Salinivibrio kushneri: one gene and its partner. The protein of the gene in region 2 binds, or shares a complex with, the protein of the main gene of each other region. Links are inferred from orthologs where the notes say so. Each region holds a gene or a part of one and is shown on either strand. Other genes may lie near its edges. The genes, in order: xseB and xseA.

Region 1 (3,036 bases), 1.4 Mb from region 2 along the record:
TCAATCGGGGTCGGCTCTGGGCGACCCGGACGGAACTCTTGGGCGATTACACTGGTTCCTTTAGGAATGTCTTTCACCTCGAGCACATTTTGTACCCCGAAAGCGAACTTCATCGACCCAGCAATTTGCTTAAACTTAAGCACATCCATCTCTGAAAATGACAAAAGAAGGACGAAAAAGCACATAAGAAGCGACATCAAGTCCGCAAACGTCCCCATCCACGGCGGTAAGCCGGGAGGCGGGCATTTGCATTCCTCTTCTTCTTGCTGTTGTGCCATGAAGACTCCTTACTTCGCGCTCGCTAAGGCCAGCGCCTCAGACCGATTAATTATCGACATCAACCTCACGCTTGCCCTCATTGAGATAGTTTTTCAAAAAGCCATCAATGACGCGCGGGTTTTGTCCATCTTGAATCGCAAGCAAGCCGTCCATGATCAAACGCCGATTCAATTTTTCTTGCTCCTTACGCAGCGCCAGTTTATTGGCAATGGGCGTCGCCACCATATTGGCGAGCATTGCACCGTACATGGTGGTCAACAAAGCGACCGCCATCGCCGGCCCAATCGCCTTCGGATCATCCATATTCGACAGCATGGCTACCAGCCCAATCAAAGTCCCGATCATTCCCATCGCGGGTGCTACGTCCGCCAGAGCACTGTAAAAGCCAATACCATGGTCGTGCCGCTCTTCGGTAAGGTTAATGTCTTTATGCAATGTGGCACGGACCACATCGGCATCATGACCATCAACGAGCAAGTCCACGCCCTTTTGCATAAACGAGTTGCTCACTTCCATCTCTTCTAAGGCGAGGAAGCCACCTTTACGCGCCGCGTCGGCCATCTCAATAATTTTGGCAATCAAATCCTCTGGGTCATCGGATTTGAACATGAATGCCTTACCTGCAATTTTGAAACAGGCAAAAAACTGCCCCATGGTGTACTTGGTGAGAACCACAAATAAGCTCCCCCCGATGACGATAAGCACCGATGGCACGTCAAAGTACATGTTCATGGTGCCGCCCAACAGCATCGCCATTATTACGAATGCAAACGAGCCGATAATGCCGATGAGCGTCGCTATATCCACGTCAGTCTCCCTTCAGTTACATCAAGTCTTTGTTTTTCATTTTTTTGGGGTATTGGTTATATCGGCAACCAACCCTATAGGTTTAGCGTAAATACACAGATACCAACAAGGATAACATGCCTTTTACTGCGGTGGCGTAAAGCACACAAAAACACATCGAGTGGTTTGACCGCCTGTGGCCACTGAGTTACCGTCTAGCCTCTCTTTTCTAATTTTATGGCATCATGGCTGTGAAGAAACCAGAAAATATGACCTTTGAGGACACGCTCAAAGAGTTGGACACGATTGTTGGCGCGCTCGAATCCGGTGAGCTTCCCCTCGATACCGCGATGAAACGCTTTGAGCGTGGTATTGCACTCACTCGCCAAGGACAAAAAACCCTTGCAGACGCCGAGCAGCGCGTCGAGATCTTGCTCTCGCAAGAAGATGATGGGCCACTAACCGAGTTTTCTCCTCAAGACGATGATTAACACTGTTGTACACGATGCGCTGCGCGAAACGCAAACGCGAAGCAATCAACAGCTTGAAGCGTGGCTCGACACCTTCCCCTCGCAAGATCAAGCGCTTATCCAAGCAATGCGACATGGTTTACTCTTAGGTGGCAAGCGGATTCGTCCCTTTTTAACCTATGCCACTGGGCAGCTGTTTGGCATTGACTACGAGCAGCTCGACACGCCTGCTGTCGCGGTGGAGTGTATTCACGCGTATTCGTTAATTCATGACGATTTACCCGCCATGGACAACGACAGTTTGCGCCGCGGCCAGCCAACCTGCCATGTTGCCTTTGATGAGGCGACCGCGATCTTGGCTGGCGATGCCTTGCAAACACTCGCCTTTACCGTGCTGTCTGAAGGTCGGCTCAATCCAGCCGCCCACCCTTATCGTATAGAGATGGTGAAGACCTTGGCGGCCGCCAGTGGCGCCTCAGGCATGTGCTTGGGGCAAGCACTTGATTTAGCAGCTGAAGGGCGCGCCGTTGACCTTGAAGCGCTTAAGCGCATTCACCGCAATAAAACCGGTGCGCTGATAAAAGGCGCGGTAAAACTCGGGGCCTATGCGGCCGGCGAGACTGGCGTTAGCCACTTGCATGAGCTTGAGCGTTTTGCCGATGCGATTGGGCTCGCATTTCAAGTGCAGGACGATATTTTGGACATCACCAGTGACACGCAAACGCTAGGGAAACCGCAAGGATCAGATGTGAACGCGGATAAAAGCACTTATCCGGCACTGCTGGGGCTGGCTGGTGCGCAAGAAAAAGCCGAACTACTTTACCAAGAAGCACTACACGCCTTGGAGGCAATCCCCTACAATACCGAACAACTGGAAGTTTTTGCCCGATATATCATCGAGCGCAACAACTAGCATGATTAATAAAAGCGCCGAACCATTATGACACTGGATATATCAAAATACCCCACTCTCGCTCTTGCTGATACGCCGGAAGAATTGCGTACCTTACCACGCGATCACCTGCCGCAGCTTTGTGAAGAGTTACGGACCTACTTACTTAACACAGTCAGTCATTCAAGTGGCCATTTCGCGTCTGGGCTTGGCACGGTGGAACTGACGGTGGCGCTACACTATGTCTATAATACTCCGTTCGATCATTTGGTGTGGGATGTAGGTCATCAGGCCTATCCACACAAGATCCTGACCGGCCGACGTGAGCGCATGCAAACGATCCGGAAAAAAGACGGTTTGCATCCCTTTCCGTGGCGAGAAGAAAGCCCCTATGATGTGCTGTCTGTGGGCCACTCATCGACATCTATCAGTGCCGCCTTGGGCATGGCCATCAGCGCACAAAAAGAAGGCCAGAACCGGCGTGTGGTTAGCGTGATTGGTGATGGCGCAATCACGGCTGGCATGGCATTTGAAGCCATGAACCATGCTGGCGATATCAAACCCGATATGCTCGTGGTGCTTAACGATAACGAGATGTCGATTTCTGAA
Region 2 (3,263 bases):
ATGGTCGCGAATATGTGATGATTGATACCGCTGGGGTACGACGTCGTAAACGAGTGACCGACAAGGTGGAAAAGTTCTCGGTGATCCAAACCCTCAAGGCGATTGAAGATGCCAACGTAGTGTTATTGGTCATCGACGCGCGCGAGAATATCTCGGACCAAGACTTAAGCTTGCTTGGTTTTGCGCTTAACGCTGGGCGCTCGATTGTTTTGGCGGTCAATAAGTGGGATGGCCTGGACAGTGAAGTGAAAGAACGTGTGAAGTCAGAGCTTGATCGTCGCTTAGGGTTTGTCGACTTTGCCCGTGTGCATTTCATTTCTGCGTTGCACGGCACTGGAGTAGGTCACTTGTTTGAGTCGATTCAAGAGGCGTACCAGTCAGCGACAAAACGTGTTGGAACCGCGATGCTCACCCGCATTTTGAAAATGGCGCAAGATGACCACCAGCCTCCGATGATCCGTGGGCGTCGGGTGAAGCTTAAATATGCGCACGCAGGCGGCTACAACCCGCCGATTGTGGTAGTTCATGGTAACTTGGTCAAAGAGCTACCAGACTCTTATAAGCGTTATTTGATGAATTACTATCGGCGAACCTTGGATATTATGGGCACGCCGATAAAGATCCAATTCCAAAACAGCGAAAACCCTTATGAGGGGAAAAAAGAAAAGCTGACATTGTCTCAATCCCGTCAGCGTAAACGCTTAATGGATATGGTGAAAAACCGCAATAAGAAGTGATAAAAAACCCAGCAGCGATGCTGGGTTTTTTGATCGCGACATAATGGGTTCGATCTCTCGTGGGATCCGTAACCGGATAAGAGTGATCTAAATCACATTAATGAGCAGGATTATCGGTTGTCTTAGATCCTAGCGCATTGCGCTGCCGCTCAGGTTTTGAGCGGTGATAAAATCGACATGCCTTTCAACGCTACACTTTTCTATTATTCTGGATCCAAGCCTTAATAAAAGCTGATTTAGTTTTTTATCCTTTTAGAAATCCAAATACAGAACATGTAACTTATGCTTTCGGGAAGTGTATTGATAAATATTCTTTTCGGGGTAGGAAGCTGATCAAGGGGAATAAACCCCCAGATCGCTCGATCGCTTACTGATCGGTCAGAGGTATGTTGTACAGAGTTTAATCAGTAGGCTGACGTGAGTGATGTTGTTGCACCACGCTGGTGACATCGCCGTTGCTGAGCTGGGTGTGCAAGGTATCGCCCTCTCTTAGCTGGTTGATGTTAGTGACGATGTGCCCATCACTATCACGACTAATTGAGTAGCCACGAGAGAGGGTGGCAAGTGGGCTGACCGCATCTAAGGTGGCGACCAAGGTGGCAAGTCGCTGTTGCGCATGTGACAGGTGTGAGTCCATCGCGTGGGTGAGGCGTTGATGGTATTGCGCCAATTGAGCCTGATGCTGCTGAATACGGCGGTCAGGCGTCATACGCTGCAAGCGGCTATCCAGCGCAGTAAGTTGATTGCTATACCGTGAAACCTGTTTGGTGAGCGCCTGGTGCATACGCCTTTGTAACTCATCAATATGCTGACTTTGCTGTTGCAAACGCCGGCGAGGGTGCTGGTGCGACAAACGGTGTTCTTGGTGTGTCAGTGCGCGTTGCTGGCGATAAAGAAGGGTGCCGATCGCGTTTTTGAGCGCGTGCTCGCGCTGCTGGTATTGTTGTAAACGATAGCTGAGGTCACGGCTCACTAATTCCGCGGCGGCTGATGGCGTCGGCGCGCGCACGTCGGCAACAAAGTCGGCAATGGTGACATCGACCTCATGGCCCACGGCACTGACGATGGGGATCTGACTGGCGGCGATAGTACGGGCGACGATTTCTTCATTAAAGCACCATAAGTCCTCGAGTGAACCACCGCCACGACCAACAATCAGCACATCACACTCGTTGCGCGTATTCGCGCGCCCGATGGCTTGGGCAATAGAAACCGCAGCCTCTTGTCCTTGAACCAGCGTTGGATAGATAACTACTGGCAGGCTCGGATCGCGCCGTTTCAACACATTTAGAATATCGTGCAAGGCAGCGCCCGTTTTGGAGGTGATTATGCCAACGCGCTTGGGTTGGTCGGGCAAGGCCTGTTTGGCGCTTTGCGCAAATAATCCCTCGGCTGCCAACGCTTGTTTGCGTTGCTCAAACGCCTGTTGCAGTCGTCCATCGCCTTCGGGCTGCATGCTTTCTAAGATCAGTTGATAGTCGCCGCGAGGCTCGTACATAGACACGCGCGCACGTACCAGTACCTGATCACCGTTTTTAGGCTTAAACATCACGCGGCGATTGTTACCACGGAACATCGCACATTTGACCTGGCTTTGGTTATCTTTCAACGATAAATACCAGTGACCGGATGTCGCGGCGGTAAAATTAGAGATTTCCCCCGTGAGCCAGACGATACCGATGTTTTTCTCCAAGCAAAGACGCACTTCGGCATTTAAGCGAGAGACGGAAAGAATGTTTCGGTTGTTAGCGGTCACGATCTCGGTCCATTTCAATAAGCTTGTCAGCATACTACCTGCCGCATTCCGGTATGCCAAATAGACCTTGAGCAATCGGTTGCTAAAAAGTCCCGCGGATATCTGTTGATAAATCAACCGACTAAATCTGAGTAGCCCAACAAACGGACATTCTTAGTAAAAATCGATAGCCAAACGTTTGCGCTGCCCGTATAATGCTGCGGCAATATTTTGTTCCCCTTCACAAATTTTGGTGTGAGATATTGCAATGCTGAGAATCGCGAAAGAAGCGCTAACCTTTGACGATGTACTCCTCGTCCCTGCCCACTCAAATGTTCTTCCTAACCATGCCGATCTGCGTACAAAACTGACACGCTCGATCAGCTTAAACATTCCTGTTCTATCCGCCGCGATGGACACGGTGACCGAAGCCCGTTTGGCGATTGCCTTGGCGCAAGAAGGTGGTCTTGGCTTTATCCATAAGAACATGACCATTGAGCAACAAGCCGAACAAGTACGCCTGGTCAAAATCTATGAAGCAGGCATGGTCACCAATCCAGTGACTGTGACCCCAGAAATGACCATTGCTGACGTGAAGGCACTGACTGAGCGTAACGGCTTTGCGGGTTACCCTGTTGTCAATGCACAAAAAGAGCTGGTGGGGATCATCACAGGCCGTGACGTGCGTTTTGTGTCTGACTTAAGCAAGCGCGTCGAAGACGTGATGACACCAAAATCCCGCCTGGCAACCGTGCAAGAAGGCGCAGAGCGTGAGCAGGTACAGCAGCTCA

Evidence for each region.
Region 1: the proteins of xseA (region 2) and xseB are in contact, whole or in part, in a cryo-EM structure (PDB 8TXR), measured with the Escherichia coli proteins. The link is inferred for Salinivibrio kushneri from one-to-one orthologs.

What each region holds. Positions count from the first base shown.
Region 1 is NZ_CP114588.1:689,241-692,276, reverse strand. The notes cover bases 230-2,933. They hold xseB (exodeoxyribonuclease VII small subunit), read left to right. Parts: upstream 230-1,310; coding sequence 1,311-1,556; downstream 1,557-2,933. Other genes in these bases: dxs (1-deoxy-D-xylulose-5-phosphate synthase), read left to right, coding at 2,476-2,933; ispA ((2E,6E)-farnesyl diphosphate synthase), read left to right, coding at 1,549-2,448; pomA (flagellar motor protein PomA), read right to left, coding at 325-1,086; N8M53_RS03385 (flagellar motor protein MotB), read right to left, coding at 230-278. Also shown: more of N8M53_RS03385, read right to left, coding at 1-229; more of dxs, read left to right, coding at 2,934-3,036. UniProt on the Escherichia coli protein: Bidirectionally degrades single-stranded DNA into large acid-insoluble oligonucleotides, which are then degraded further into small acid-soluble oligonucleotides.
Region 2 is NZ_CP114588.1:2,094,868-2,098,130, reverse strand. The notes cover bases 333-3,263. They hold xseA (exodeoxyribonuclease VII large subunit), read right to left. Parts: upstream 2,527-3,263; coding sequence 1,138-2,526; downstream 333-1,137. Other genes in these bases: guaB (IMP dehydrogenase), read left to right, coding at 2,741-3,263; der (ribosome biogenesis GTPase Der), read left to right, coding at 333-737. Also shown: more of der, read left to right, coding at 1-332. UniProt on the Escherichia coli protein: Bidirectionally degrades single-stranded DNA into large acid-insoluble oligonucleotides, which are then degraded further into small acid-soluble oligonucleotides.